4 regions of the Sorangium sp. So ce887 genome follow, and region 1 is predicted to be linked to each of the others. Evidence: predicted binding sites of a transcription regulator. Region 1 holds the regulator's gene; each other region holds the start of a gene.
The links. Region 1 encodes HrcA, which represses chaperone genes, less so after heat shock. Its sites were predicted from a motif close to GNTAGCACTCNCCNNNGGNGAGTGCTANC; they were not measured.
Positions count from the first base shown of each region.

Region 2: a site for HrcA is predicted at 5,507-5,535, ahead of groES (co-chaperone GroES). Genes of this name have one in related genera too.
Region 3: a site for HrcA is predicted at 4,529-4,557, ahead of groES (co-chaperone GroES). Genes of this name have one in related genera too.
Region 4: a site for HrcA is predicted at 4,211-4,239, ahead of groES (co-chaperone GroES). Genes of this name have one in related genera too.

Region 1 covers NZ_CP150354.1:10,778-18,121, reverse strand. The annotation lists gene WMF36_RS00060 (response regulator transcription factor) at 1-844, opposite strand, end outside; gene WMF36_RS00055 (RluA family pseudouridine synthase) at 1,032-2,105, shown strand; gene hrcA (heat-inducible transcriptional repressor HrcA) at 2,098-3,141, opposite strand; gene WMF36_RS00045 (hypothetical protein) at 3,452-4,246, shown strand; gene WMF36_RS00040 (hypothetical protein) at 4,317-5,387, shown strand; gene WMF36_RS00035 (Fur family transcriptional regulator) at 5,470-5,982, shown strand; gene WMF36_RS00030 (HAD-IC family P-type ATPase) at 6,031-7,344, opposite strand, start outside.
Region 2 covers NZ_CP150354.1:7,412,579-7,419,922, reverse strand. The annotation lists partial or broken gene WMF36_RS27430 (sigma-70 family RNA polymerase sigma factor) at 1-817, opposite strand, end outside; gene WMF36_RS27425 (hypothetical protein) at 883-1,764, opposite strand; gene WMF36_RS27420 (flavohemoglobin expression-modulating QEGLA motif protein) at 1,927-3,261, shown strand; gene groL (chaperonin GroEL) at 3,388-5,022, opposite strand; gene groES (co-chaperone GroES) at 5,056-5,346, opposite strand; gene WMF36_RS27405 (hypothetical protein) at 5,809-6,516, shown strand; gene WMF36_RS27400 (hypothetical protein) at 7,269-7,344, shown strand, end outside.
Region 3 covers NZ_CP150354.1:8,426,044-8,433,387, forward strand. The annotation lists gene WMF36_RS31295 (hypothetical protein) at 1-1,602, opposite strand, end outside; gene WMF36_RS31300 (response regulator transcription factor) at 1,936-2,820, opposite strand; gene WMF36_RS31305 (hypothetical protein) at 2,942-3,607, opposite strand; gene WMF36_RS31310 (hypothetical protein) at 3,607-4,212, opposite strand; gene groES (co-chaperone GroES) at 4,665-4,955, shown strand; gene groL (chaperonin GroEL) at 4,989-6,617, shown strand; gene WMF36_RS31325 (GNAT family N-acetyltransferase) at 6,738-7,271, shown strand.
Region 4 covers NZ_CP150354.1:3,909,647-3,916,990, reverse strand. The annotation lists gene WMF36_RS14610 (PP2C family protein-serine/threonine phosphatase) at 1-219, shown strand, start outside; gene WMF36_RS14605 (MBL fold metallo-hydrolase) at 375-1,142, opposite strand; gene WMF36_RS14600 (Crp/Fnr family transcriptional regulator) at 1,147-1,803, opposite strand; gene groL (chaperonin GroEL) at 1,997-3,688, opposite strand; gene groES (co-chaperone GroES) at 3,787-4,092, opposite strand; tRNA gene WMF36_RS14585 (tRNA-Gln) at 4,699-4,772, shown strand; tRNA gene WMF36_RS14580 (tRNA-Glu) at 4,812-4,883, shown strand; gene WMF36_RS14575 (hypothetical protein) at 5,175-5,789, shown strand; gene WMF36_RS14570 (DNA adenine methylase) at 6,442-7,326, shown strand.

The DNA of each region.
Region 1 (7,344 bases):
GGCGCGCGATCTCTTCTTTGATGATCGTCTCGGCGAGGACGGGCACGACCTCCCAGACGACGCGCTCCACGACGTCGCGGGACAGCGCCATCACGGCCTCCACCTGCTCGGACGTGAGCCCGAGGCCCTCGAGCTTGCTCGCCATCTGGCCGTTGACCTGCGCCGAGGCGGTGGCGGCCACCGCCGCGGGCCCGGACGCCGTCTTCGGCACGCCGGACACCGGCGTCGGCGAGAACGCCATCGTCGTCGTGACCGGCACGCTCCCCGCACCGCCCGGCGCCGTCTTGACCGAGGCCTGGGCCGGCGCGGCGCTGGTGGCGGGCGCGTTCGGCGTGTAGATGAGGGTCTTCGCGCGCTGGAGCGGGCTCGTGGCCGCGGCGGCGGGCTGCGCCGCTGCGGCTGGCTGCGCCGCGGCGGGCGTGCGCGCGGGCGCAGGCGTCGCCGCCGCAGGAGCCGCGGCGGCGGCGGGCTTCGCCTCGCCGCGCGACGCCAGCAGCTTCTTGACCTTGTCGATCATCTGCTGGGTGTCGAACGGCTTGTCCATGTGGTCGTCGGCTTGCACGCTCGAGCCCTTCGCGGGATCGAACGGGTTCTGCTTGGACGACAGGATCAGGACGGGCGTCGCCGGTGAGGCCTGCTTGATCGCCTTGCACAGCTCGTAGCCGTTCTTCGGCTCGAGCGTGATGTCGGCGATCACCAGGTCGGGTTTATCGCTCTTGAGCTTCTGCAGCGCAGCGTCGGCGCTGCTCGCCGTCACGACGCGGAAATCCTGACCCGCAAAGGTGATTTCGAGCACTTTGCGCATGGTCACGCTGTCGTCTACGGCGAGAAGGGTGCTGGCCACGAACGGGTCTCCTCTCAGATGGCGAGAAAGCGATGACGGCTCGGATATCTTCGGCCCCCGTCGCGCGATGTGTCAACATTCGCGGTGTCTTTCGCCTCGCGAGCCCCGCGGATGTGCGTTTTCCGCGCCGGTAGAGGCCGGCCCCACGCCGGTGGGCGGAGCCGAGGCGCCCCCCAACGAGCTCTCCATGCGCCCGCTCCGACCCACCGCTCCCGCTCCGCCGCCCCAGATCCAGGACGCCGAACCGATCGGCGCCGACTCGACCGCCCCGGTCCGACCCCCACAGGATGGCCGCTGGACGGTGCCGGCAGAGCTGGATCGGCGGCCTCTCGACGGGGCCGTCCGGACGCTGGCCTCGGTCTCGTGGTCCGACGCGCGCCGGCTGATCGAGACCGGCAAGGTGCTGGTCGGGAACGCGGTGGCGACGAGCGCCCGGCGGCGGGTGCTCCGCGGGGAGCCGATCGAGGTCCGCCTGCACGCGCCGCGGCCCGAGACGGTGCGGCGGCGCAAGCTCGAGAGCGAGCTCGTGATCTACGCGGACGCGAGCGTCGTGGTGGTGAACAAGCCCGCCGGGGTGAGCACCATCCCCTACGGCGACGAGGACCCCGCGGAGCAGGCCGCGACGCTCGACGCGCTCGTGCGGGAGGTGCTGGCCCGGCGCGACCGCCTGCGCGGACGGGCGCCGCTCGGCGTGGTGCAGCGCCTCGACAAGGGGACGAGCGGGGTGCTCGTCTTCGCGCGGACGCTCGCCGCGAAGAAGCACCTCGCACAGCAGCTCCGCGTCCGCGCGATGCACCGGCAGTACCTGGCGCTCGCGCACGGCGCCGTCCCGCGCGGCACCTACCGCAGCTACCTCATCGAGGATCGGGGCGACGGGCTGCGCGGCTCGGCGAGAGGAGGACGGCGCGAGGGGCAGCTCGCGGTGACGCACGTGGAGCCGATCGAGACGCTCCGGGGGCCGCAGGACGGGACCGGCGCCGCGGGCGTGACGCTGGTCGCCTGCCGCCTCGAGACGGGGCGCACGCACCAGATCCGCATCCACCTCGCCGAGGCTGGACACCCGCTCGTCGGCGAGACGGTCTACGTGCGGGACTACCGCGCGCCGAAGATCCTTGCCCCGCGGCTGATGCTCCACGCGGCCGAGCTCGGCTTCGATCACCCTGCAGACGACCGGCCGATGCGGTTCCAGGCGCCGCCGCCCCCCGACTTCGACGAGGTGCTCGAGCGGCTCCGCGAGGCGCGCCGGAAGGGCGCTACTTGACCTTGCCGCGCGCCTCGCTCATGGCCGCGGCGGTGGCGTCGACGAGCGGCATCACCTTCGCGTAGTCCATCCGCGTCGGACCGAGCACGCCCACGGTCCCGGCGACGCGCCCGTTCTCCATGTACGGCGCGGCGACGAGGCTGAGCTGGCCGCCGCCCAGGTCGCCCGCCTCGCTGCCCACGAAGACGGTGACCTCGCCCGCGCCGGCGGCGAGGGTGCGGTCGAGCAGATCGACGAGCTCCTCGCGCTCCTCGAGCGCCCTCATCAGCTTCCTGAGCCGGTCGACGTCCGCGTACTCGGGCAGATCGATCAGGCGGTTCTGCCCCTCGATGACGACCTGGCTCCGCCGCGTCACGTCGGCCGTCGCCTGGCTGCCGAGCTCGAAGGCGCGGCGCCTCAGCGCGTCGATCTGGAGGCGCTCATCGGCGAGGCGGCGCGCGAAGAGGTCCCGGATCTCGCCCAGCGTGCGCCCCTCGATGACGTCGGCGAGCAGGTTGTGGATCCGGTTGAGCTCCCCTTCGTTGATCGACTCGCCGATCGAGAGGAAGCGGTTCTCGACCGAGCCGTCGGCGAAGACGAGCACGGCAAGCAGCTGCCCCGGCTTCGTCGAGATGAAGCGCAGCTGGGAGAGGGCGCGGATCTCCGCCCGCGGCGCCGCGACGACCGCCGCGGCGCCGGACAGCTCCGAGAGGTAACGCCCTGTCTCGCGGAGCGGATCGCTCGCCACCGTGTAGATCTCGGTGAACCTGGCGCTGAGCTCGGCCTGCTGCTCGGGGGAGACCGACCGAAGCTCGACGAGCGCGTCGATGAACAACCGGAGCGCGCGGTCGGTCGGGATCCTCCCTGCAGAGGTGTGCGGCTGGTGGAGGTAGCCGGCCTCCTCGAGGTCCGCGAGCACGTTGCGGATCGAGGCCGCCGAGAGATCGAGCCCGTACTTCCGCGCAAGCGTCCTGCTGCCTACGGGGTCGCCCGTCGCGATGAACTCGGTGACCGCCGCGAAAAGGATCTTTCGAGCGCGATTGGAAAAATCTCCCATGTCAACTGCTGGCGGCGCATGCGTGCGCTGCTGTGGCTACCTGGCCCAGGGACCGCCCGAACCGGGAAGCCGTGCGGGCCGGGCCTTCGCTCCCATACGTCAAGAGGCGCGAGGAGGCGCCGGGCCCACGGATGCGCATGCGAGCTATTTTGAGGCGATCGCGCGGCCCGGTCAAATGGCGCGGTAGGATGGGCGCAGCCGCCGCGCGCAATCCTGCGGCGCCCCGCGCCACCGGCGGACGCCTCCAGCCTTCCGCCTCCTTCCTTCCAGCGGGCGCTTCGCCTGCCCGCGCGAGGCCGACCCCGCAACGATGCCGTCCGTACGTCACGCCGCCACCGCCGCCGCGCTCGCCCTCGCGCTCGGCCCGCTCGCCGCCGCGACGAGCGCGCAGGGCAAGCCGAAGGTGCGGTTCCATCAGGACTGGGCGAAGCACCCGTCGGCGCGCTACGCGGCCATGAGCGCGGAGCAGTGCCGCGCGGCGCTCGCGCGGCGGAAGATCGCGTTCGAGCCGGTGCCGCGCGCGCCGGGGGTGCTCGCGCCGGTGCGGCTGATGCAGGGGGTCGGCGGGGTCCTCTACCGGACGGCGCTGCCGACCCACCGGCGCGCGGACAACCCGAACGACGTCTTCGACTGCCGCCTCGCGCTCGCGCTCTCGGACTTCAGCCGGATCCTGCGCGTGCACGACATCGTCGAGGTGCTGATGTTCTCGGCCTGGCGACCTCCGTCGAGGATGTGGCCCGAGGGCAAGCTGGCCACGAGGCACCCGGGCGGGCTCGCCATCGACCCCTACCGGTTCGTCAAGAAGCGCGTGGGCGACGGGTTCGCGGAGGCGTGGCTCGACGTCGAGCGCGATTTCGTCGGCAGGCGCGGCGCACCTGTGTGCGGCGAGGGCGCCAGGGCGACCGGGAAGCCCGGGGTGGCCGGCAGGGGTGCGACGAGCAGCCCTCCCGCGGACACGACGGCGCGAGAGCTGCGCTCCATCGTGTGCGAGGCCGCGGATCAGCACATCTTCACGTCGATCCTCACCCCCAACTACGACCGGGCGCACAAAAACCACCTGCATCTCGAGGTCACTCCCGGCGTCCAATGGCATCTCGTGCGCTGAGGCGGGACGGGCGGTCCTCCCCGGCGCAAACCCGCTCTCGCCCCGAGGTCGACCCGCTATGTTAGCCCGCGTGCCCGCACGAAGCTCCCCGTCCCCCCGCGCGTCCACCGCGTCTGCCGCGCTGACGCTCGCCGTCGTCGCCCTGTCGTTCACGTTCGTCGGCTGCCCCTGCATCAGCGGCCCCGTGAACGCGAGCCCCGGCCTCCGCTGGTTTCTGTTCTCGAACTTCGGCGCCAGCAAGATCTGCCCCGAGATGCTGAAGAGCGGGGTCTCGCTGCGCCTGCAGGACCGATCGTCGGCCATGGGGCGGTTTTTCCCGATGCAGTGCTCGTACGACGTCAACGACTCGGCCCAGACGGTCACCGTGCACATCGCCGGCACGGGGTACGGCTACATGCAGCCGGCCAAGCGCGTGGGCTTCTCCCTCACGACGTCCGTCGAGTACCGGCCCGACTTCCAGATCGCGGGCGACGACGTCTACGTGTGGGGACGGCTGAACCGGATCGTTCAGGGCCCGAGCTTCCAGCTCGGCTACGTCGAGAACCCTGTCATCGACGTGATGGCGAACGTCGCGCCGTTCGGAGGGATCGCCAACCTGATCGGCAACCAGATCGTCGCGGGCGAGATGACCCGCGGGTTCACCGTCCTCTACAACGAGGAGACCGGGAAGGACTTCACGCTGGGGATCCTCATGCCGCCCCAGCGGCCGCACCACCCGTTCGAGGTGGAGGACGACGAGCGCTACACGTTCGCGAACGAGAGCGTCGAGGTGCACGCGCACCAGCGCGACTACCTCGGACCGTTCGAGGTCGCCGACTCGGACCAGGCGCTCTACCTCAAGGTGAGCGTGCAGGGCGCCCCCGTGGACATCATGATCGTCGACAAGCTGACGGGCGACGCCTGGCGCGAGGCCTATCAGACCGGCAAGCCGCTCGGTCCCCCGCCCGGCCCGGTGCAGGCGGGCGGCCCTCTCCAGCCCGGGATCATCGAGACGCGCCGCTATGCGCTGCGCCCGGGCCTCTACTACGTCGTCATCGACAACACGTCGGCGGCCGGGATGGTGGCGCCGCCCGTCACGCTGCTGAGCCCCTTGGGAGGCTCGGCCGCGCAGGTCAGCTACATGGCGCAGGTCGGCGAGTAGCGACAGGGGGGCTGCCCAGTCGCGCCGAGCAGGCGCGGTCGCCGGCCTTGACGCGGTTCGCCGCGAACGGGATAAACTCGTCATGGCCGTCATCGCGAGTGAGGGGGACAGCGTGACCCACGTCGACAAAGTTGCCCTCGACCGGCTGCGCGCCCGCCTCCAGGCGTACATGGCCAAGAAGGGGCTGAGGTCGACGGCGCAACGCCGGCTGATCGTCGACACCTTCTTCTCGGGCGCGCCGCACATGACCATCGAGGACCTGCTCACGGAAGTGCGCGCGCACGACCGAGGCATCGGGTACGCGACGGTCTACCGGACGCTCAAGCTGCTCGCGGAGTGCGGCGTGGCCTCGGAGCGCCGGTTCGGCGACGGCCTCAGCCGTTACGAGCTGGCGGACGACGCCAGCGCGCACCACGACCACCTGATCTGCGTCAGCTGCGGGAAGATCATCGAGTTCGAGGAGCCGCGCATCGAGGCGCTCCAGGAGGAGATCGCCGCGAAGTACGGCTTCGAGGTGACCTGGCACAAGCACGAGATGTACGGCGTCTGCCTGGACTGCCGCGACACAAAGAGCGCGGCCTCCGGCATCTCGTAGCCCGCCCCGGCGCCGCAGGCCGGCGCCGCAGGCCGCGCGCGGCGGCGCTCAGCTCTTCGCGTCGAGCGCGCGGGCGTGGACGACGGCCATGACGCCGCCGAGCAGCGAGGCGATGGGGGCGTAGGCCGGCGGGAGCACGAACGCGGAGATCACCGCCGCGCCGACGAGCGCGGGGGCGACGCTCAGCGCGAGCCCGACGCGCGCCTCGAGGCGCGTGCGGTGCGCGAGCGCGAGGGAGAGCGCAGCGTCGCGGACGTCATCCGAGGCGAGGACCGTGGAGAAGTCGGCGGGCGCGGAGCCGGCCGCGCCGAGGGCCACGGAGACGTCCGCGGCGCCGAGCGCGGCGTCGTCGACGCCGGCGTGGCCGAGGACGGCGACGCTCGTGCCCGCGTCGATCAGGCGGCGCACCTCGGCGCCGCGATCCGCGGGGAGGACCTCGGGGCGGATGTGGTCGATGTCGAGCGAGCGGCCGATGGCCTCGCACGTCTCGCGCGCGTCGCCCGACATCAGCACGGGCTCGATCTGCGCGTCGAGCAGGTGCTGGATGGCGGCCCGCGCCCCGGGGCGCAGCCCGTCCTGCAGGCCGATGACGCCGACGAGGCGGGCGCCCACCGCGACGAGGACCACGGTGCGCCCCAGCGCCTCGAGCTCGGCGACGCGGCTCTCGGCCGCGGCGATCGAGATCCGCTGCTCGAGCATGAGCGCGCGGTTGCCGACGCAGAGCTCCTCGCCGGACGAGGTGACGGCCGTCACGCCGAGGCCGGGGTGGAAGTTGGGGTTGCGCACCCCGTCGGGCCGCAGGCCGCGGACGCGGGCGGCGCGGACGATCGCCGTGGCGACCGGGTGCTCCTCGGTGCGCTCCGCCCCGGCCGCGAGCGCGAGCACGTCGCTCGGCGTGAGCTTCTGGCCGGTCGCCTCCAGCTCCGCGAGCTCGGGCTCGCCGAGCAGCAGCGTGCCGCGGGCGCAGAACACGGCGACCGAGACCCTGCCTGCGCGATCCCAGGCGTCGGCGCTCTTGTAGACGATGCCCCGGCGGAGCCCGAGCAGGATGCCCCGCGCGACGTGCACCGAGGCGATGGAGGCCGTGATCGCCGTGGCCATCGCGGCGAGCACGGCGGCCGCGGTCATCGCGATCTCGACGGGCGCCCGCCCGGCGACGAAGGCGGAGAGCGCGCCGATCGCCGCGGCGCCGAGCGCCCAGCGCTCGGTCAGGGCGCGCGAGGCCTGCGCGATCGGCGCGAGGGCGTCCGCGCGCCGGCGAGCGTCGAGCAGCACGCGCGCGACCGCGCGATCGCCGCCGGAGAAGGTGCACGCGCCGACGAGGCGGCCCCGGACCACCGTGGCCCCGGCGATGACCGGGTC
Region 2 (7,344 bases), 5.3 Mb from region 1:
ACCCGCGGCAGCCCGCCCCCCGGCCCAGAAGCCAGGTGCGGATCGCCTCGGGGCCGCGCAGCCAGAGGGTGTAGGGCGGCATCGACAGGATCGCGTCCTGGTGCAGCAGCGCCGCGAGCGCGTCCACGTCGTACTGCTCGAAGGCGGCGACGTAGCGGTCGACCAGGGCGGACTGCGTTTCGGGCAGCGAGACGCGCGCGTCGCCGAGATCGCGGCCCGCGAGCGTCGCCCGCGCGCGCTGGAGCGCGCTGTTGATCGCGGCGACCGAGGTGTTGAGGCTGTCGGCGACCTCCGCGGCGGACCAGCCGAGCACCTCGGTGAGCAGCAGCGCGGCGCGCTGCTTCGGCGGCAGGTGCTGGAGCGCCGCGACGAACGCGAGGCGGATGCTCTGGCGGAGCATCGCCTTCTCGGCAGCATCGATGTCCGCCGGCAGGGCGTGCGCGTCGGGAACGGGCTCCAGCCAGTGCGTGCGCGGGCGCGTCTCGAGCGTGTCGTCCACGGTGCCCACCGGGCCTTCCTCGATGGGGCGCGCCCGGCGCGCGCGGTCGGTCCGCAGGTCGATGCAGACGTTGGTCGCGATGCGGTAGAGCCAGGTGCGCAGCGACGAGCGCCCGTCGAACCGATCGAGGCTGCGCCAGGCGCGCACCATCGTCTCCTGGACGGCGTCGTCGGCGTCGACCACCGAACCCAGCATCCGGTAGCAGTGCCCGGTGAGCGCGGCGCGGTGTTCTTCGAGCTCAGCTACACTCTCCGACATCGGCCGGACGGTATCATTGGCTCTCCGGCGGGTCCACCGGTCACGCGTGCTCGGCGCGGAGCATCGGTGTCCCGGGTGGGGGTCAAAGGGCGCTCACGACCCAGCCCCGGAACACCCTCCCTGCATCAGCTCGGGCGCCGCAGGCGGAGGATCTTCGCTCCTCGATGGGGATCGATCGGGGGTAACGCGAGCACGAGCCGCTCGATCAGCGGCAATGCGTGCTGCACCGAGCCTTCTGCCTGGAGCTCGGAGAACGGGCCAGGATAGGCGAGGATCAGGCGGTAGATGTTCGCGAAGGCGCGCGCGTACACGCCGACCTGCTCGTGCTGGCCGATGAACCTGCCGTGAGCGGCGCTCTCCGAGGCCGCAGGGCCCCGCACGCGGTCGATGGCGCGCGCGATGGCGACCTGCCGCCGCCACGCCATCGGGCTGCGCGAGCCGCGCTCCCGGATCTTCTGGAGGTGGCCGGCGATGGTCTCGCGCGCCCCGGGGCCGAGCGACGTTGTCGCGAGCGCCTGCTCCAGCGCGGCGTCGTCGAGCTCGAGCAGATCGATCAGGTTCACGCCGACGCGCTCCACGTCGTCGGCCCACTGCGCCAGGAGCAACGCATCGTCGACGTCCACCTCGTCCCGGCGCGGCTCCGAGGTCCCCCAGATCACCGGGGAGGTGTCATCCACGACGATCGCGCCGAGCGCGCCCGCGCGCGACGCCAGCCCTTCCAGCTCGTCGTCGAGGCGGTGGGTCGACCCGCTGCGCGAGGGCCGCGGGTCCTCACCCCCTGACGAGAGCCCCGAGAACGACGCGGCGAGCTCCTCCAGCTGCCTCGAGACCCTGGCGGGCTCGCCGGGCGGCTCGGCGAAGCGCGCGACCAGCCGCGAGCCGTTCGGCAGCGCGCACCACACCGCGCGCGGATCGCCGGGCGGCCTGCCGCCGAGCTCGATCAGGACGTCATCGGCGGACAGCTCGCGCTGCACGAGATCGAGATAACGGAGCAGGGCAGGGTCCATGGCGAGCAGCTTACTCGAGTTGGCCGGGCCGACGGCCCTCGACGAGCGGCGTCATGGATCCCCTCGCGCAGCCCGGGCAGCCCGATCGCCCGCTCTGCCCGAGCTCGCCGGCTGGCGCGCAGCCGCTTCCCGCGCCCCGCGGTTCGGGCGATCCTGCGATTCATGAGCATCGACCGCGCCGTGCTGGAGCAGCTCGAACGGGTCGGCGGCCGCCTCTCGGAGGGCAAGGCCTTCAAGCTGCTCGACGACATCGCCTGGCCGCGCGAGGTGGAGGAGCGCTTCTTCGCCTCTGGCGAGGACCGCCTCCCCGAGGTCGAGCTCCGCGTCGATCGCGACGGGCTCGCCCGGCGCGTCGCCGAGCTGCGCGAGCTGCTGCGGTCGATCGACGGCGACGCCCCTGCGCTCGCCTGGCTGCGGGACAGCGTCCGCGCGCAGATCGAGGCCGCGGAGCTGCTCGAGGCGGCGGGCACCCGCGAGTTCTCGGCGCGGTCGCGGGCGCTCTACGGCGGCGCGCGCTCGCCGTTCTTCGGGGGCGCCCTCAGGAACATCGACCTCGCCGAGCACCTCACCGAGCGCCTGCGCGTCCACGGCTGGGACGAGGCCAGCGATCCCGAGGAGGAGCCGCTCGACGCCGGCGCGCTCCGGGACATGCTCGCCGCCCGCGTGGCCGCGCGCCGGCCGCCGCTCGACATCGAGGTCACCCTCGACCCGCGCATCACCGCCAAGGTGGTGGCCGGCATGAGCCGGATCCGCATCCGCCCGGAGGCCACCTTCGCGTCCTGGGAGGCCGAGGGGCTGTGGCACCACGAGGTCGAGACGCACGCGCTCACCGCGCACAACGGCGCGGCGCAGCCGCGGTGCTCGTTCCTGCGCTCGGGCGGCCCCCGCACCACGCGCACCCAGGAGGGGCTCGCCATCTTCGCCGAGCTGTACAGCCGCTCGCTCTCCATCGGCCGCCTCACCCGGCTCGCCGAGCGGGTGCGGCTCGTGGACATGGCCGAGCAGGGCGCGAGCTTCCTCGACCTCTACCGCCACCTGCGCGAGCGCGGCGCCGAGCGCCGCGACGCCTACTTCGACGCCCAGCGCGTCTGCCGCGGCGGGCTCGTCGAGGGCGGCGCGCCCTTCACCAAGGACGCCTGCTACCTGGCCGGCCTGCTCGAGGTCTACGCCTTCCTGGCCGCGGTCCTGCGCGGCGGGCTGCGCGACGAGGTGGAGCTGCTCGTGTGCGGCCGGATCGCGCTCGACGACATCGCGGTGCTGGCCGAGCTGCGCGCCGCCGGCGTGCTGGAGCGGCCGCGCTACCTCCCGGCCTGGCTGCGCGCATGGCAGACGCTGCTGCCCTACTTCGCGTTCACCTCGTTCATGGACGGCATCGACCTGGGCCCGGTGGAGCGGCACTTCCAGGAGCTGCTCCGCGTGGCCGCGGACGCGCGGCCGGCGGGGGAGGGGAGGCGGCGCCGCGGCCGGCCGCCGGTGGCGGAGAGCGGCCAGGAGTGAGCGCGCCCGGCCGGGCGCTTCCCGGCCACAAAAAGCGAAGAGCCGGTCTCCCGCCCGGGAGACCGGCCCTCACGCTCCTCCCGGCGGCGCGCGCGGGCTCATCGCCCGGCGCGCGCCCTCAGGAGACTAGAAGTCGCCGTGGCCGTGGCCCGCGTGGCCACCACCGGCGCCGGACGACTTCTCGTCCTTCGGACGCTCGGCGATGAGCGCCTCGGTCGTCAGCATCAGGCTCGCGACGCTCGCCGCGTTCTGGAGCGCCGAGCGGACGACCTTCGCGGGGTCGATGACGCCCATCGCGATCAGGTCGCCGTACTCGCCGGTCGCGGCGTTGTATCCGAACGAGCCCTTCCCGTCGCGGACCTTCTGCACCACGATCGAGCCCTCTTCGCCGGCGTTGGCGGCGATCTGGCGGAGGGGCTCCTCGATGGAGCGGCGGATGATGTTCACGCCGGTCCGCTGCTCGTCGCTCACCTGGAGCTTCTCGAGGGCGGCCTGGGCCCGGATGAGCGCGACGCCGCCGCCGGCGACGATGCCCTCCTCGACGGCCGCGCGGGTCGCGTGGAGCGCGTCCTCGACGCGGGCCTTCTTCTCCTTCATCTCGGTCTCGGTCGCGGCGCCGACCTTGACCACCGCCACGCCGCCGACGAGCTTCGCCAGGCGCTCCTGGAGCTTCTCGCGGTCGTAGTCGCTCGTCGAGTTCTCGATCTGCCCGCGCATCTCCGTCAGGCGGGCCTTGATCTTGTCCTTCTTGCCCTCGCCGCCGACGAGCGTCGTGTTGTCCTTGTCGATGATCACGGTCTTCACGCGGCCGAGGTCGCTGAGCGTGACGTTCTCGAGCTTGAGCCCGAGCTCCTCCGCGATCACCTGGCCGTCCGTGAGCACCGCGATGTCCTTGAGCATCTCCTTGCGGCGGTCGCCGAAGCCGGGGGCCTTGACGGCGGCGCAGTGGAGCGTGCCGCGGAGCTTGTTGACGACGAGCGTCGCGAGCGCCTCGCCCTCGATGTCCTCCGCGATGATGAGGAGCTGCTTCTGGCTCTTGGCGATCGCCTCGAGCACCGGCAGGATGTCCTTCATGTTGGAGATCTTCTTCTCCGAGATGAGGACATACGCGTCCTCCATCGTGCACTTCATGGCCTCGGGGTCGGTCACGAAGTAGGGCGAGAGGTAGCCGCGGTCGAACTGCATGCCCTCGACGACATCGAGCGTCGTCTCGAGGCTCTTCGCCTCCTCGACCGTGATCACGCCCTCCTTGCCGACCTTCTCCATCGCGTCCGCGAGGAGCTTGCCGATGGTGAGATCGCCGTTGGCGCTGATGGTGCCGACCTGCGCGATCTCCTTCGCGTCCTGGGTCGACTTGGCGGCGCCCTTGAGGTGCGCCACGACGGCCTCGACGGCCTTGTCGATGCCGCGCTTGATCTCCATCGGGTTGTGGCCCGCGGCGACGAGCTTCGAGCCCTCGCGGTAGATCGCCTGGGCGAGCACGGTCGCGGTCGTCGTGCCGTCGCCGGCGATGTCGCTGGTCTTCGAGGCGACCTCGCGGACCATCTGGGCGCCCATGTTCTCGAAGCGGTTCTCTAGCTCGATCTCCTTGGCGACGGTCACGCCGTCCTTGGTGATCGTGGGAGCGCCGAAGCTCCGCTCGATGACGACGTTCCGGCCCTTGGGGCCGAGGGTGACCTTCACCGCGTCCGCGAGGGCGTTGACGCCCGCGAGGATCATGCTTCGGGCCGACTCGTTGTAGATGATTTCTTTGGCTGCCATGGTGCGAATCTCCTTGAAACGGTCTTGCCCGAATCAGCTCTCGATAACGCCGAGGATGTCTTCTTCACGGAGGATGAGGGCCTGCTCGCCGTCGATCTTGATCTCGTTCCCCGTGTACTTGCCGAAGAGGACGCGGTCGCCCTCCTTCACATCGAGCTTGCGGACGGTGCCGTCCTCGAGGGTCTTCCCGTTGCCCACGGCGAGCACGATGGCCTCCATCGGCTTCTCCTTGGCGCTGTCCGGGATGAAGAGGCCACCCTTGGTCTTCTCCTCTTCCTGCACGCGACGAACGATCACACGGTCCTGGAGCGGTCGGATTTTCATTTTGTTTTCTCCTGGCGTGACCCACCGGTCACGACCTGACGTCACTTCATCCCGTGCGTCGTGCATGGCGGCACGCTCGTGCCTCGGCTCCCGGGTCTCCCCGGGAACAGCTTCGGGCGCGCCTCTGCCGTCTGGCTGGATGCTGGCGTTGGCTTGGGGTTCTGGCACTCGCGAGATGTGAGTGCTAGCAACGACGTGCACTATACTCAGCCGCCCCGGGTTGTCCATCCTATAAGACGTCGTGAGAGGCGTTCGTTCCTGGGGGCCTAGGGGCCTGGTGCCCCGCTCGCCCGCTCGGGCCGCGGCGAGGAATGAGCAACTCGAAGAACCAGGCTGCTCGGGGCCGCGGGGGAGTCGCGCGCGGACGTCTCGATCGGGTCGGGAAGGGCCTGAGGGACGCGCCTTGACCCCGCTCGTTCGACCGATGACGCTGCGTCGATGGAACCGGTCCAGTCCCGATTCGTGCGTTCGCGCGTGTCGTCGGCGCACCGCCAGGGTCGCGCAGCGCGCTGTCGTCTCGTCGCGTGGGCGCTGGCCTTCGCCGCCGCGGCGCCCGCGCCTTCCGCCGCCGCGGAGCCGCCGGCGGAAGGCGCGGCGCGCGTCTCGACCCCGCCGCCCGCGCCTCCTGTCGCGCCGGCCGTGGCGGGTCTCCGGCCGGGGGCCACGTGGGAGGAGACCGCCGCTGCGCACGAGGCGCGCATCGCGGCGCTGGAGAGCCAGGCGCGCCGCGTCCACGAGATCGGCTCCGAGGACGAGCGGCGCGCCGCGCAGCGCCGGATCGAGCTGGAGCTCGCGGCGGCGCGGAGGGACTTCGACGATTTCGAGGAGCGAACGACGGAGTGGAACAGCCCTGTCATGGCGATCTCGGGGCTCGTCCTCGCGAGCCTCGGCGGCGCCGCCATCCTCGGCGGCGCGGTGCTGGTCTTCGCGAGTTACGACGACAGCAGCGCGGGGCGCAGCGAAGCGTCCAAGCTGGCGATCGCCGCCGCGGCCGGCGGGGTGGCCGGCGTCGCCGTCGGCCTGCCGCTCTACGTGATCGGCAAGAAGCGGGTGCGGAGCGACGCCGCGTCGAGCGCGCCTGTCGTCGCGCGGCTCCTCGTCGGTCCGGGCGCCGTCGCTGCGTCGCCCGGAGCTGGCCCCCTGAGCGCGGGGCTGCGCGTCGCGTTCTGAGCACGAGCGCCTCGTGTCTCCAGCTCAACGATATCCATGTCTCAGTGTCCGCGGCAAAAGGATGCAAGCCAGCGCGAGGCCAGCGCGCGAACTGCCCTCCTTTACAAAATTGCTGGGCATGCTCCCGGCCGAGTGCTAGCGTTCCTCTCGACGCGTAGCCCGCGTCGACCATGCGCACTCCCGGCTGAAACCACCGCTCCGTCGCGCGACCGTCAAGGTTGAACGCCTGTTGCCCAGGGTGGCACGGCGTCCTTGTGTTGTCGCGCATGAGCCGCCACGACGGCGACCCGCGGAACCCCGCGCGAGCTCGCGTCGTGCGCTCATGAGGACGGAGCGCGGCCGACGAGCGAACGAGCCTGATGCGCTGGAGGTCGATCTCCAGGAGATCCGCGATCTCCTGGGGGTTGTCTCTCGCTCGCTGGCCGCGCGCTCGGAGCACCGAGCCGGAAGGTTCGTGGCGCGACGGGCCGACTCGCCATCTCTCCTGACGTCGAGACGCTGAGGCCTCTCGACAGGGAGCGTGCGGCGAGGCGGACCGCCCCGTCCCGACGAGAGGCGGAGGTGCGTCGAGAGAGCGCCAGTCGAGCGGCCGGGGAGAGGCTCAGAGAGCCGGCGTCCGTCGCGGTGTCGGTCTGTCTTCAGTCCGGGGTCGTACGATGAATGGAGGGTAGATGAGAACCGGTTCTTCGAAGGTTTCGTTCAGCCTTGGTGCTCTTCCTGATGTGGTGATGACCGATCGACTGGAGGATTCTATGCAACGACGCGCGCATCTCCCCGTCTCCGACCTCGCGCAGGGCTCGGCCAAGACACCCGACCCGCGCCCGCCGC
Region 3 (7,344 bases), 4.3 Mb from region 1:
GTCCTGCCCCTGCCCCTGCCCGCCGGGCATCAGGATCTTCTTGCCGCCGGGCCCGATCACCAGCTCCTGACCCTTGCCCTGACCGCCCTGGCCCTGACCGCCCTGGCCTGGCTGACCGTTCTGGCCTTCCTGCTCGCCGTCGCCCTGCCCCTGCTGGCCCTGCCCCTGCTGCTCCTCGCCGCTGCCCTGGTTGCCGCGCGCGCGCTTGCCGAAGCGGAGCATCCTCGCCATCCGCTGCTTGCCGCCCTGCCCTTGCTGGCGCACGAGCTCCCGGAGCTCTTCGAGCCGCTGGCGCAGCTCTTCCTTCTCCTGCTCGGACATCTCCTCCTGCTGCATCCGGTTGATGTCCTCGGCGGCCTGCTCGAGATCGTCCGCTGACATCCCGAGATCGCGCATCAGATCCTCGGCGGCCTTGGCGAGCTCTCGGTCGAGCCGGTCGAGCTGGCGCCCCGTCCGCTCCTTCTGCTCGGCGTCGCGGTCGAGCCGCTCCAGCTCGCGCTCCTTCTTCTTGAGCAGCCGCTCCTCTTCGGACTTCTGCTGCTCGTTCGCGGAGGCCTTCTGCTTCTGCTTGAGGAGCTGCTCGCGCACCTCGGCCCGCTTCTCGTTGATCGCGGCGAGGGCCTCCTTGCGGCGCGAGGCCGCCTCGGCGAGCGCCTTGCGCAGCCGCTCGATCTCGGCCTTGTTGAACTTCTGCTTCTTGTCGCGGAGCTTCTCGGCGAGCTCCTTCAGGTCTTTCTTCGCCTTCTCGAGGTCCTTCTTCTCGAGGGACTCCCCCACGCCCTTCGCCAGGTCGCTCTTCTTGAGATCGATCCCGGTCTCCTTCAGCGCCTCTTCGAGCGCCTTCAGGTCGGCCTCGGCGCCCTTGAGGAGCTCGCGCTCGAGCGCCTCCATGCGGCGGAACGCCTCGGTCCGATCGAGGCGCTTGTTGGCGATGTCCTCGATGAGCTGGTTGAACCGCTCGACCGCAGACTTCATTTCCGGGCTCTGGTCCTGCCGGTCGAGCGCCTTCGCCGCGTCCTTGAAGAGCTCGAGGTCGTCGGGCGACATCGCGAGCGCGTCGATGGTCTGCGCGACAGGCGCTTGCTTCCGCGGGATGCGCACCTCGAGCAGCGCCACCGCGAGCACGCCGAGGCCTACCGCGGCCGAGGTCCAGAGCTCGCGCGGGAACGCGAGCGGCGCGGCGCCGGCGGGGCGCAGCGTTGCCGCGTGCTCGCAGGCGTCATCGATCGCCGCCTCCATCAGGGGGGTCCGCTGCGCCGCGGGCAGCTTCTCGAAGGCGAGGGCGTTGGTCAGCCGGTCGTGAAGACCGTGGTGCCGGTCGAGGGCGATCGTGCCGGCGCGGGGAGGCAGGCGGCGCAGCATCGCCAGCGCGAGGGTGGCCAGCACGAGCAGCCCCGCGCCGAGCAGGATCTGCCGCGTACGCGGCTCGCTCAGGTGCGCGGGGAGCGCCTTGTGGACCGCCAGCGTCCCGGCTGCGAGCGCCAGCGCGAGGGTCAGCGCGGTCGGCAGAGCGCGCAGCGCGCGTCCGAACCGGAGCCTCAGCTCGACGGCAAGCGCGGCGCTGCGGATACGGTCGAGATGCTTCGTGCGAGAGTCGCTCACGGTGCTCAGCGCTCCGGACGCCCCCCGCGGGGGCCCTCGAAGAGGAAACGTCGCAGCATTGTACCCGCTGATGGGTCAGGCGCCCGAAAGTTCCTGGGAGGCTGCGCGCGACGCGTGAGGGCATGACGCGCGGCGAACCCCGATCATTCCCGCGCAGGACAGCCACTGCGCTCAGCGGACTTCCGGCATCGATCGCGCTCCCGGGAGTGCGCGAGGGCTCTTCCTCCGATTTCCGACCGGATGGATCCCCTGCGCCCTGGCGCCAGCAGGCGAACGCGTGCGTTCTATGGGAACGACGTGACCGGGCGCGCGCACGGCGCGGCCCAGGGTGGCTTACTTCGCCGTCTTCTTCTTGGGTGCCGCCTTCGTGACGGCTGTCTTCTTCACCGCGGCCGGCTTCTTCGCCGCGGCCTTCTTGGGCGCCGCTTGCCTCGCGGCCGGCTTCTTCGCCGCGGCCTTCTTGGACGCCGCTTGCTTCGCGGCCGGCTTCTTCCCCGCGGCCTTCTTGGGCGCCGCTTGCCTCGCGGCCGGCTTCTTCGCCGCGGCCTTCTTGGACGCCGCTTGCTTCGCGGCCGGCTTCTTCCCTGCGACCGGCTTCTTCGCCGCGGCCTTCTTGGGCGCCGCTTGCTTCGCGGCCGGCTTCTTCGCCGGCGGCTTGGCGGCCACCTTGTTCGTCGCAGCGCCGTTCGCCGCCGACTTCTTCGCCCCGGTCGCGCGCGCGGCGGACGGTTGCTGCGCGCGCGGCGCATCCGTCTCGCGCTCCTCGCCTGCTGCGCTCGGCTGGCCCTTGCTGCCGTTCGCTTCGGGCAGCTGCTTCGCGTAACGCGCGAGCGTCTCGCGCACCCGCGCATCGAGATCCGCGAAGTCGAACGGCTTGTTCAACCAGGCGTCCGCGGCGAAGAGCGGCGACGTCATCTCGTTCAGGTTCTCGCCGATCCCGGTGAGCATGATGACGCCGGTGCTCGCGAACGGCCGGCCGTCGGACGTGTCGCTCTTCAGCCGCTTGCAGATCTCCCAGCCGCTCATGCCGGGCATCATCACGTCGAGGATCACCAGGTCCGGCTGGTGCTCGCGCGCGAGATCCCAGGCGGAGTCGCCCTCGGAGGCCTCGATCACGGAGAAACCCAGGTTCCTCAGGTGACGCGCAACGAGGCTCAACATCGCCGGTTCGTCTTCGGCCACCAGCACACGGGGCGGCATCATGCTCGCGGAAGGCATCGTGGATGCGGATGAGAGTACGTGCGCGCGAACCGGTCAAGAGAGAACGAGCCCGCGCGGCCACGACCGGCGCTCGGAGCCGTCCCCCAAGGACGACCCCGAGCGCCGGTCGCGGCCGCGATCAAGCGGCTCGCGCGAGGGCTATCTTTTCCGTCTGCCCCGCCGCGTAGAAGCGTCGAAGCGCGGCGAACAGCTCGGCGTGCCGGCCGCGGCGGGCAAACTGGGCCTCCAGCCGGCCCGCGAACCGCGCCGCGAGATCGTTCGCGATCCGGTAGCGATCGCCGGTCTCCGTGCCCGGGGGATCCATGAAGGTGACGCGCTCGAACAGGTGGGCGCGGATCCGCGCGGCGCGCTCGGGCTCGAAGCACGCGGGCCCCGGTGGAGCGACCTCGCGGCGGCGCCGGAGCGGCGGGCCGGGAGGCTCCACCTCCTCGGCCAGACCGCCGTGGACGAGCAGCACGTACTTGTCCACCTCGGCCTGGAGCTCGAGCTCGAGCTGGGTCGCCGGGAGCTCCCTGCGCGCCCGCTCGGCCACATAGATGAAGTGGCTCACCCCCTCGACGATCTGGCAGATCTCGTCGAACGTCCCCTCTCGCCCCCGCGTGATCGCGCGGCGGGGCAGGTGCAGCGCCACCTCGATGTCCCCGTCCGCGTGCCGGATCAGCAGCGCTTCGCGCGCCCTTCCGTCCGTCGGCCGGATGAAATCGTCGACGGCGGGCGCGTCGTCGAGCGCGTAGGTGCGCGCGAGGTGCTGCTGGATCCGACCGGGGAAGGTCGCGCCCGGCATCAGTTGAGCCCGCCCGTGCCACGGCCCGGCACGATCCCACGCGCCCCGAGCTCCTCGGCGAGGCGGCTGGAGCCGGTGCGGACCCAGCGCTCGTACAGCCGGAGCACCGAGCGCTCATCCCGAGCACCGGACGCGAGCGTGCCGTCGGCCACATCGTTCAAGACGCTCACGAAGCGCTCGAATTTCTCGGCCATCTCCGAAAGGACATCCGGGCCCTGGCCGACGCGCGCGTTGAGGCGCAGCATAGCGGCGGCATGGTGGTAGGCGGTCGACCCGACCCCGACCACATAGCCGCGATCGACGCCCTTGAGCTCGATGTGGCCGCCGAAGAAGCCGACCACATAGAGGACGCCATCGCCGAGGTTGCGCAGCCGGCGGAAGCGCTCGGCTCCGGAGGCCTCCAGGGCATCGCGCAGGAGAAAGGTCAGGGGTTGGTTGAAGGCGGACTCGGCGTGCTCGTCCGGGTGAGCGAAAGCACAAAGCAGACTGACCAGGTAACTCGACGCCGCCTCGGTCGCGGTGACGTTCCGAACTCGGAGCGCCTCGTCCACAACCTCTTGGAAGTAGCGGGTCATGCTCGGGGACAGAGAGATCGCTTGGCTCACGGGGGCACCTCACCTGCGCGGGCGCCCTGGATACCGACGTAACCCGGGCCACCGCGCGCTCAGGCCAACCAGACACGTCCTGTCGGCCTCCATCGGGCTGGAGACCGTGAGGGCGTCGCGTCACGCTGCTGCCGCATTTCCGCCCTCATAGGCTCACTCTAGCCGATGGCCCTGACCGAGCCCAGCCTCACACCCCGCACCTTTCCTTGGGATCTTCAGCATTTACAGCCACCCCAGCGCCTGGCTGCCAGCCCGCAAAGTGCCGGACTGGCCCGCGCTTGACACCCCGGAGGGGGTGGCTATCTTCCGCGCGCTCGCTAGCACTCCCATGAGGTGAGTGCTAGCAAAGTGCCCAGACTGCAATCGTATGGGACCTTGCGGCAGCTCAGGCGGGCTGTCTGGGTCCTGCCGTCTCGAGGGACGCGGCCGCTCGTCCCCGGAGGATTCGCAAGATGAAGATTCGACCGCTCCAGGACCGCGTGATCGTTCAGCGCGTGAAGGAAGAAGAGAAGACCAAGGGGGGTCTCTACATCCCGGACACGGCGAAGGAGAAGCCGATCGAGGGCACGGTCATCGCCGTCGGCAACGGCAAGGTCGGCGAGGACGGTACCGTGCGGAAGCTCGACGTCAAGGAGGGTGATCGCATCCTCTTCGGCAAGTACTCGGGCACCGAGGTGAAGATCGACGGCGAGGAGCACCTCATCCTCCGCGAGGACGACATCCTCGGCGTGATCGAGAAGTGACGCGGGCGACAGCAGGAACTTAGGAGAGACACCATGGCAGCCAAAGAAATCATCTACAACGAGTCCGCCCGCAGCATGATCCTCGCGGGCGTCAACGCCCTCGCCGACGCGGTCAAGGTCACCCTCGGCCCGAAGGGGCGCAACGTCGTCATCGAGAAGAGCTTCGGCTCGCCGACGGTCACCAAGGACGGCGTCACGGTCGCCAAGGAGATCGAGCTCGAGAACCGCTTCGAGAACATGGGCGCCCAGATGGTCCGCGAGGTCGCCTCGAAGACGAGCGACATCGCCGGCGACGGGACGACCACCGCGACCGTGCTCGCCCAGGCGATCTACCGCGAGGGCTCCAAGCTCGTCGCGGCCGGCCACAACCCGATGGAGATCAAGCGCGGCATCGACAAGGCGGTCGAGGCGATCGTGGCGCACCTCCACAGCACGGCCAAGCAGACGAGGGACGCGAAGGAGATCGCGCAGGTCGGCACGATCAGCGCGAACGGCGACGAGACGATCGGCAAGCTCCTCGCCGACGCCATGGAGAAGGTCGGCAAGGAGGGCGTGATCACGGTCGAGGAGGCCAAGAGCTCCGACACGACCCTCGACGTGGTCGAGGGCATGCAGTTCGACCGCGGCTACCTCTCGCCGTACTTCGTGACCGACCCCGAGGCCATGAAGGCGAACCTCGAGGACGCCTACATCCTCATCTCGGAGAAGAAAATCTCCAACATGAAGGACCTGCTCCCCGTGCTCGAGGCGATCGCCAAGAGCCAGAAGCAGCTCCTCATCATCGCCGAGGACGTCGAGGGCGAGGCGCTCGCGACCCTCGTCGTGAACAAGCTCCGCGGCACGCTGCACTGCGCGGCCGTGAAGGCGCCGGGCTTCGGCGATCGCCGCAAGGAGATGCTGAAGGACATCGCGACCCTGACGGACGGTCAGGTGATCGCGGAGGAGCTCGGCCTCAAGCTCGAGAACGTCACGATCAGCGATCTCGGCCGCGCCAAGACGGTCATCATCGACAAGGACAACACCACGATCGTCGGCGGCCAGGGCAAGAAGGACAAGATCAAGGCCCGGCAGCAGGAGATCCGCGCCCAGATCGAGAACACCACGAGCGACTACGACCGCGAGAAGCTCCAGGAGCGGCTCGCGAAGCTCGTGGGCGGCGTCGCGGTGGTCAAGGTCGGCGCTGCGACCGAGACCGAGATGAAGGAGAAGAAGGCCCGCGTCGAGGACGCGCTCCACGCGACCCGCGCGGCCGTCGAGGAGGGCATCGTCCCGGGCGGCGGCGTGGCGCTCATCCGCGCGCAGAGCTCGCTCGAGAAGATCCAGGTCAACGACGAGCAGCGGTTCGGCGTGAACATCATCCGCCGCGCCATCGAGGAGCCCCTCCGCCAGATCTCGGCCAACGCCGGCGAGGAGGGCTCGATCGTCGTGCAGAAGGTGCGCGAGGGCAAGGACTCGTTCGGCTACAACGCGGCGTCGGGCAGTTACGGCAATCTGCTCGAGATGGGCGTCATCGATCCGGTCAAGGTCGTCCGGTCGGCGCTCCAGAACGCGGCCAGCGTCGCCAGCCTGATGCTCACCACCGAGGCGCTCATCGCCGAGCGGCCGAAGGACGAGAAGGCGGCGGCCGGCGGGGCCCACGCGGGCCACGGCCACGACTTCTGATCGCGGCGCGGGCAGCTAAGCCCGGCGGGCGAGGGCCGGCTTCCTCCTGGGGAAGTCGGCCCTTCGCCATTTCGACTTCCGGCAGGCCGCGACGCGTGATCTGATCCGCGTAGGTTCGCGATGAGCACCCTGACTACCGAGCGCCTAGATCTGACCCCGGTCTCGCTGCCCCTGCTCGAGGCGGTCATCCGCGGAGATCGCCTCGAGGCTGAGGCGATCTCCGGCGCGCGCTTCCCCGACGCCTGGCCCGGGCGCGCGCTCGTCGAGCGCGCCTTCAGCTCACCCCTCGACCGGCTGCGCGAGGATCCGGACGCCTTCCTGTGGGGCACGCGGCTGATGGTGACGCGCGGGCAAGAAGAGCGCGTCGTCGTGGGCAGCGTGGTGCTGAACGGCCGGCCCGACGCGACCGGGACGGTGGAGATCGGCTACGGCGTCGAGGGCAGGTCCCAGGGACAGGGCTACGCGACCGAGGGGTCGCGCGCCGTCCTGCGCTGGACGCTGCAGCAGGCGAGCGTGAGGCGCGTGATCGCCACCACGCCGGCCTGGCACCGCGCGTCGCTCCGGGTGATCGAGAAGCTCGGGATGCGCCCTGCCGGGACGCTCGATCACGACCTCCTGGGCGAGCTCCTCGTCTTCGAGCGCTTTCGCGAGTAGCGGCCCCTCGCCCCGCGCGGACACCGCGCGGCGGCGCGGCTCAGCCTCCCGGCGCGGCTCAGCCTCCCGGCGC
Region 4 (7,344 bases), 3.9 Mb from region 1:
CTCCTCTGCTCGGACGGCCTGTCCGGGATGGTGAGCGACGATCAGATCCTCGAGCTCGTGATGTCGAGCGGCTCGCTGGACGCGGCGTGCAAGGCGCTCATCGATCGGGCGAACTACTTCGGCGGCACCGACAACATCACGGTCGTCCTCGCCCGCGTCGAAGAGGTCCCCGACGGCAAGCGCGCCTTCACCGACGAGCCCACCCAGGAGAGCCGCTAGCCCCGCGGCTCGTCCCCGGTCACGCGGCAGCGCTGGTTGCCCCGTGGAGGGGTCGATGCCTGCTCAGGCGAGCCCGGCGGGGTTCCCGCGCTGCGCGACGACCGAGGGGCTCCTCGGGCCGGGCAGCTCGGCACGGCCTCTCACCGACGCGCCGGTTACAGGACGAAGTGATCCATGAGCTGAAGGACCTCGAGGTTCAGCCCCTTCAGCGCGGCGCACTCCCGCTCCACCTCGGCCTGGAAGACCGGCTTGATGTGGTAGAGCATCGTCGGCAGATCCTTCGGCGCGTGGAATTTCTGGAGCTCGACGGCGAGCGTCTGCGGCGTGTGGTGGCCGCTCACGGTCGCGAGCCGCTGCTCCCGGTCGGGGAAGCTGACCTCCATGAGCAGCGCGCGGAGGTTCTGCTGCTGGTTCAACACCTCCCAGAGCCGCTCGGTCGGCCCGGTGTCGCCGCTGTACGCGATCGCGCCGCCGCTCCCCTCGATCACGAACGCCGACGCGTCGATCGTGTGCGTCACCTGGACCGCGCGCACGAGCCGCCCGGCGACCATCGTGGGGCGCTCCGGCTTGAGCTCGAGGTACTGGATGGTCGGCTGCGCGGGCGTCGGGATCACCGCGAAATCGGGCCACAGCACGTTGTTGAAGAAGTGCTTCTTGAGCGTGCGCAGCGTCTCGCGCGTGCCCGCGATCACGAGCGGCGGGCACCCGAGCTGGCAACGGTTGTCCGCGATCGTGGCCAGATCGCGGATGTGATCGAGGTGCGCATGGCTCACGAGGCACGCCTCGATCCGCGCCTGCTCCTTCACCTCGAGCCCGCTCGTCAGCGAGCCCGCGTCGATCGCGAGGACGTCGTCCACGACGAACGCGCACGTGCGATGCCTGGGAGTCTCTCCGCCGTGGCAGCCGATGACGCGCAGCTCCACTGGCTCAGCTCTCTCCGCCGAACTTCTGTGGCGTCTCCAGGAATTCTATAAAATCCCGGAATCGCCGCATGTCGGTCACCATGATCGCCGCGTGCGCAGGCGGCCCGTCCGAGAGGAGCTTCAGCCGGCGGAGCCGCGCCATGACCTCGTCCACCATTCCTTGCTCGACGTCGACCTCGCGCGCGATGTCCGCGGGGGTGGCGCGGAGGCGTATCCCTTCCGGCGTCTCCTCCCCGAACGCCTCGGCGTGGCGCGCGAGCGCGAGCATCACCCGCGCCTTCGGGTCCCGGTGCATGAGGATCTCCACGAGCGCGTCCGCCGCGTCGAGCCGCTTCGCGAGCTTCTTGATCAGCCGGAACGCGATCTCGGCGTCCCGCTGCAGCATGACCTCTAGCTTGCGCGCCTCGACCACGAGGCAGCGGGACGGCTCGCTGACGGTGGCCGTCGCGATCCGCGGCTTGCCGTTCAGGATCGCCATCTCGCCGACGAACTCGCCGGGCCCGAGCACGGCGAGCACCTTGTCCTCGCCCTCGACCGATTTGGTGATCCGCACAGCGCCGGTCTGGAGGACGAACATGACATCGCCGGGGTCGCCCTCGCGGAAGAGCACGTCGCCCGGCGCGTACGCGCGGCCATAGCGGGCAAACGACGACTCCGACATTGCCCGAGAGTCTAGCGCCCAGCGTGACCGCCGGTCAAAAACCCAGGCAAAAGCTCTCGCCCTCACAAAGCGCGAGGGGCCCTCCAAGCCAGCATGCTTTGGAGGACCCCTCGGCCCGCTTCGTCGGGAGCGGCGCGCCCGGGGCCGACGCCGCCGGAGAGCGGCGACAGCCCGAGCGCGGCCGGACAGGCGATCAACCCATGTCGAAGTCGCCCATGCCGCCCATGCCGCCCATGCCGCCCATGCCGCCCATGCCGCCCATGCCGCCCATGCCGCCGCCGGGGGCCCCGCCGGCCGCGGCCTTCTCCTTCTTGGGCTTGTCGGCGACGAGGGCCTCGGTCGTGAGCATCAGCCCCGCGACGCTGGCCGCGTTGGAGAGCGCGTGCCGCACGACCTTCGCCGGGTCGATGACGCCGCCGGCGAGCAGGTCCTCGTACTTGTCGGTCGCGGCGTTGTAGCCGAACGTGGGCGCGCCCGACCGGACCTTCTCCGCGACCACCGACCCGTCGACGCCAGCGTTCTGGGCGATCTGGCGGAGCGGCGCCTCGAGGGCGCGGCGCACGAGCCGCACGCCGACGTCGCGCTCGTCGTTGAACTTGAGCGCCTCCAGGGCAGAGGCCGCCCGGAGCAGGGCCACGCCGCCGCCGACCACGATGCCCTCCTCGACGGCCGCGCGGGTCGCGTGCAGCGCGTCCTCGACGCGCGCCTTCTTCTCCTTCATCTCCGTCTCGGTCGCCGCGCCGACCTTCACCACCGCGACGCCGCCGGCGAGCTTCGCGAGCCGCTCCTGGAGCTTCTCGCGATCGTAGTCGCTCGACGTGTCCGCGATCTGCTTGCGGATCGCCTCGATGCGGCCCTTGATCGCGGTCTTCTCGCCCTGGCCGTCGACGATGACCGTGTTGTCCTTGTCGATCTCGACCCGCTTGGCCGTCCCGAGGTCGCGCACGGTGGCGCTCTCGAGCTTCTGGCCGAGGTCCTCCATGAACGCGGTCGCGCCCGTGAGGATCGCGATGTCCTTCAGCATCTCCTTGCGGCGATCGCCGAAGCCGGGCGCCTTCACGGCGGCGACCTTGATCGTGCCGCGCAGCTTGTTCACGACGAGCGTGGCGAGCGCCTCGCCCTCGACGTCCTCGGAGAGGATGAGCAGCTCGCGCCCCTGCTTCACCACCTGCTCGAGGAGCGGCAGGAGGTCGGCCATGGACGAGATCTTCTTCTCGTGGACGAGGATGAGCGGGTTCGTGAGGATCGCCGTCATCTTCTCGGGATCGGTCACGAAGTAGGGCGAGAGGTAGCCGCGGTCGAACTGCATGCCGTCGACGGTCTCGAGCTCCGTCGTCATGCGCTTGTTCTCCTCGACCGTGATCACGCCCTCCTTGCCGACCTTCTCCATGGCGTCGGCGAGGATCTGGCCGATCTCCGTGTCGCCGTTCGCGCTGACGGTGGCGACCTGGGCGATCTGGTCCTTGTCCTTGGTCGGCTTGGCGACCTGCTGCACGGCCTCGATGACCTTCGCGACGGCCGCGTCGATGCCGCGCTTCAGGTCCATCGGGTTGTGCCCGGCCTCGACGAGCTTGAGGCCCTCGCCGTAGATCGCCTGGGCCAGCACCGTCGCCGTCGTCGTGCCGTCGCCCGCCTTGTCGCTGGTCTTCGAGGCGACCTCGCGCACCATCTGGGCGCCCATGTTCTCGAGCTTCCCGGCGAGCTCGATCTCCTTCGCGACCGTGACGCCGTCCTTCGTGACGACCGGCGAGCCCCAGCTCTTCTCGATGACGACGTTCCGGCCCTTGGGCCCGAGGGTCACCTTGACCGCATCGGCGAGCGTGTTCACGCCCTTCAGGATCGCGGCGCGGGCGCCGCGGCTATACACAATCTGCTTCGCAGCCATCTCTCAATCCCCTCGCGGCCGCGTACGGCCGCATCTGCAACGCTCGGCCGCGCACGGCCGCATCTGCAACGCTTGCGTTCGGTTGCCCTGGATCCGGATCACTTCGCGGCGGAAGCGGCCTCGGTCACGGCGAGCACGTCGTCCTCGCGGAGGAGCACGTGCTCCTCGCCGTCGAGCTTCACCTCGGTGCCGCTGTACTTGCCGAACAGCACCTTGTCGCCGACCTTCACCTCGAGCGGCCGAACCTTTCCGTCCTTCAGGACCTTGCCGTTGCCCACGGCAACGACGCGCCCCTCGATCGGCTTCTCCTTCGCGGCATCGGGGATGATGATGCCCCCCTTGGTCTTCGTCTCGCTCTCGACACGCTTGACGACAATCCGATCCTGCAGCGGCCTGATTTTCATGGTGGCTCCCTCGTCCTCGGCTGGTTGACTGACCATCGGCTCGCCGGAGGTCCCGATCGCCCCCCCGCAGGGGCCTTCCGCCCACACGACGAGAGCTAAGTGCCCAGGATCACAGTCGCTTGGCACTCTCCTAGGCCGGTGGCTAAACCGCGGCCGAAGGTAAATCAGTCGCCCGGCGCGTCAAGGGCGCGTAGCAGACAGTCGCGACTTTTCCGCGGCCGGCGCCCACACGCCGTAAAGCTGGAGACCCTGGAGTGGGCGACCGGACCCGCGCGATCTCGCGGGCACCGTCCGCCACCCGCCACCGTGGAGCCATGCAGCGGGAGGCGAGCCAGGTCAATGGCAAGAGGGTGGTGTAAGCGGAATTTGTTGGCAGCTTGGCCGCCGGTTACGATGCGCGCGATGCGCGCGATGAGCGCGACGAGCCGACAGAGGGCGGCGCGATGGAGACGGGGGCGGCAGGGGCGGGGCAAACAGCGCGAAACACCGGGGATTTTCGGCCCGGGGACTTTTTCTGGGGCGGGCCCGGTTTTGATCGCTTGACATACCAGACAGCCCGAGTAGATTCCGCGGCCCGTGGCGCTGATGAACACGGCGCTGACCCCTTGGGGGATCGTCTAACGGCAGGACGCAAGATTCTGGCTCTTGCTATCAAGGTTCGAATCCTTGTCCCCCAGCCAGGTCGATCAGCTCTGCTGTCGACCTTCTCGACAGAACAAGGTCCCATCGTCTAGCGGTTAGGACATCGGCCTCTCACGCCGGTAACGCGGGTTCGATTCCCGCTGGGATCGCTACTTTCTCGTCGTTTTTTCTTGCCAGCCTCTCGCTGGGCAGCCTGAGCCGCCGCGGGCCGCCGGCCCTTCTCGGAGGGGCCCGCTGACGCGACGAGGAACCCTTCGGCCCGGTGCGGGGTGAGGCCGCAGCGCGCGTTCATGCGCTTCGCGATCTCGTCGCCGGCCCGGACGAGCGCGTAGAACCACCGGATCCCGAAGCGATCGTGCCCCTGCTGGAGCGCCAAGGCCTGGAGCGGGGCCCCGAGCCCGCGACCGCGGTACTCCTCGCGCAGGCAGGTGCAGATCGGCATGCCCGTCCACGAGGGCGCCTCGCCCACATCGGAGATCCAGAGCGGCGGGGCGCCCATCAGCCCGAGCTGCCCGAACTGGGAGAGCGCTCGATGCCCGCCGTCCTCGGCGGCGTCTGGCCGCGTCAGGACGCACAGGGTGGTGCAGCCGATCAGCGCGCCCCTGCCGTCGCGCAGCGCGAGGGTCAAGGAACGCCCCTCGCCGCCGCGCAGGGTCCAGCCCGGGAGCGGCGCGTGGCCGCTCTCGGCCTGGAGCTCCTGGATCGACCGGATCGTGACGTCATCGTCGTCCGGCGACACCCGGGACACGCGGAGGCCCGCGGGAAAGGAGCGAAACCGGTCGAGCCCCTGCACGGCGGCGCGCACCTCGCCGGCCGGGGCGCCCATCACCGAGAGCCCCTCGTCCACCGCGAGGCCCGCCTGGCGCAGCGACGCGGCGAGCGCAGGGAGCTCCGGTCGGGGGGCGTGCAGGAGCACGCGCTCGAAGCAGCGCACGAGCGCCTCGCGCCGCTCCGGCGGCGTCCTCTGGGCGTGCAGCAGGATGAGCGAGCGCCCGTCCGTGGTGATGCCGTCCTGCTCCGCGATCCAGCCGCGCGCGGCGTACAGGATCCGCTGAGCACGGTAATCCGCTGCCTCGCCGCAGCAGCCCGGTCCGTCCGCCGGAGCGGGGCCGCGCTGCTGCGGGGCGTCGTCGCGATCGAGGTCGAAGGCAAGCATCATGGCGGCATTCCTCCTGTCGAGAGGGAACGGAGGCTCCCACGAGAGCCGAAAGCCGGCCGGAGCGGCCCGCGCCCTGCGCCCGGACGAGCCCCTGCCGCGCCGCCGAGGTCCACCGGCGAGATGGCCTGAAGCGGCGGTGCGTGAATTCGGGAGAACCCCGCTCAACCGGCGGCTGGTTCAGCCCGCGTGTCGAGACTTCAACTTATCCTCGCTCGGCGATCGCGCAAGGCGCGACATGCCATGATCCGGGCAGCGTTCCAGCCGGGGCGCGCACGCTCACGCTCACTTATAAATATTTGTAATCATTAATAAAAGCTACCAATAACCGGCTTTGTCCACAAGGCATCTCGCCGTCCGACGGCGCCGAGGTGTGGACATAGAACGACCTAGCCTGGAGCGATGCGTGGCGCGGCCCGTAACGCCGGGGGGGGGAGGCGCGCGCCGGGGGCGGACCGGCGAGGCGCCCTGGGCCCGGGAGATCGCCGGCGATGACCTCGGCGGTTGAGGACGATCGCGCGCCCTGGTAGGTTGCCGTCCAGTATTGCGCGATGAGCACCGCCCTTGTCACCCAACCCGACAGCGCCGCGCCCCTACCACCACGTCCGTTCCTCAAATGGGCGGGCGGCAAGGGCCAGCTGCTCCGACAGTTCCAGCCGCTCCTGCCGACGTCGTACGGGCGCTACTTCGAGCCGTTCGTGGGAGGAGCCGCGCTCTTCTTCTGCCTGCAGCCGAAACGCGCGGCGCTGACGGACGTCAACGCCGAGCTCGTCGACTGCTACCGGGCGGTGCGCGACCGGGTCGAGGAGGTCATCGCCGAGCTGGGCAGCCACGCCTACGAGGAGGCGCATTATTACAGGGTTCGCGATCTCGACCCCGCCTCGCTCACGCTGCCCGAGCGCGCCGCGAGGACCATCTTCCTGAACAAGACGGGGTTCAACGGGCTCTACCGGGTCAACAGCTCCGGCCGCTTCAACGTGCCTTTCGGCCGCTACGTCAAGCCGGCGATCTGCAACCCACCCCAGCTGCGGGCCTGCTCGGCGGCGCTGCAGCACGTCGAGCTCGAGGTCCGCGACTTCGAGCGCGTGCTCGACCACGCGACCGAAGGCGACTTCGTCTACCTGGACCCGCCGTACTCGCCGGTCTCGTCGACCGCGAACTTCACCTCGTACAGCGCGGGCGGCTTCAGCTTCCGCGACCAGGAGCGCCTCGCGGCCCTGTTCGCGGCGCTCGACGAGCGCGGCGTCCAGGTGATGCTCTCGAACTCCGATGTTCCCGAGATCCCGCCGCTCTACAAGAGGTTCAAGATCGACCGCGTCGCGGCGCTCCGGAGCATCAACGCGAAGAGCGACGCCAGGGGCCGCGTGGGAGAGATCGTGATCCGGAATTACGCGACCCGGCGGAGCCGCAAGGCGGCGGCGGACAAGGCGGGCTGAACCCGGCGCCGCCGCGGG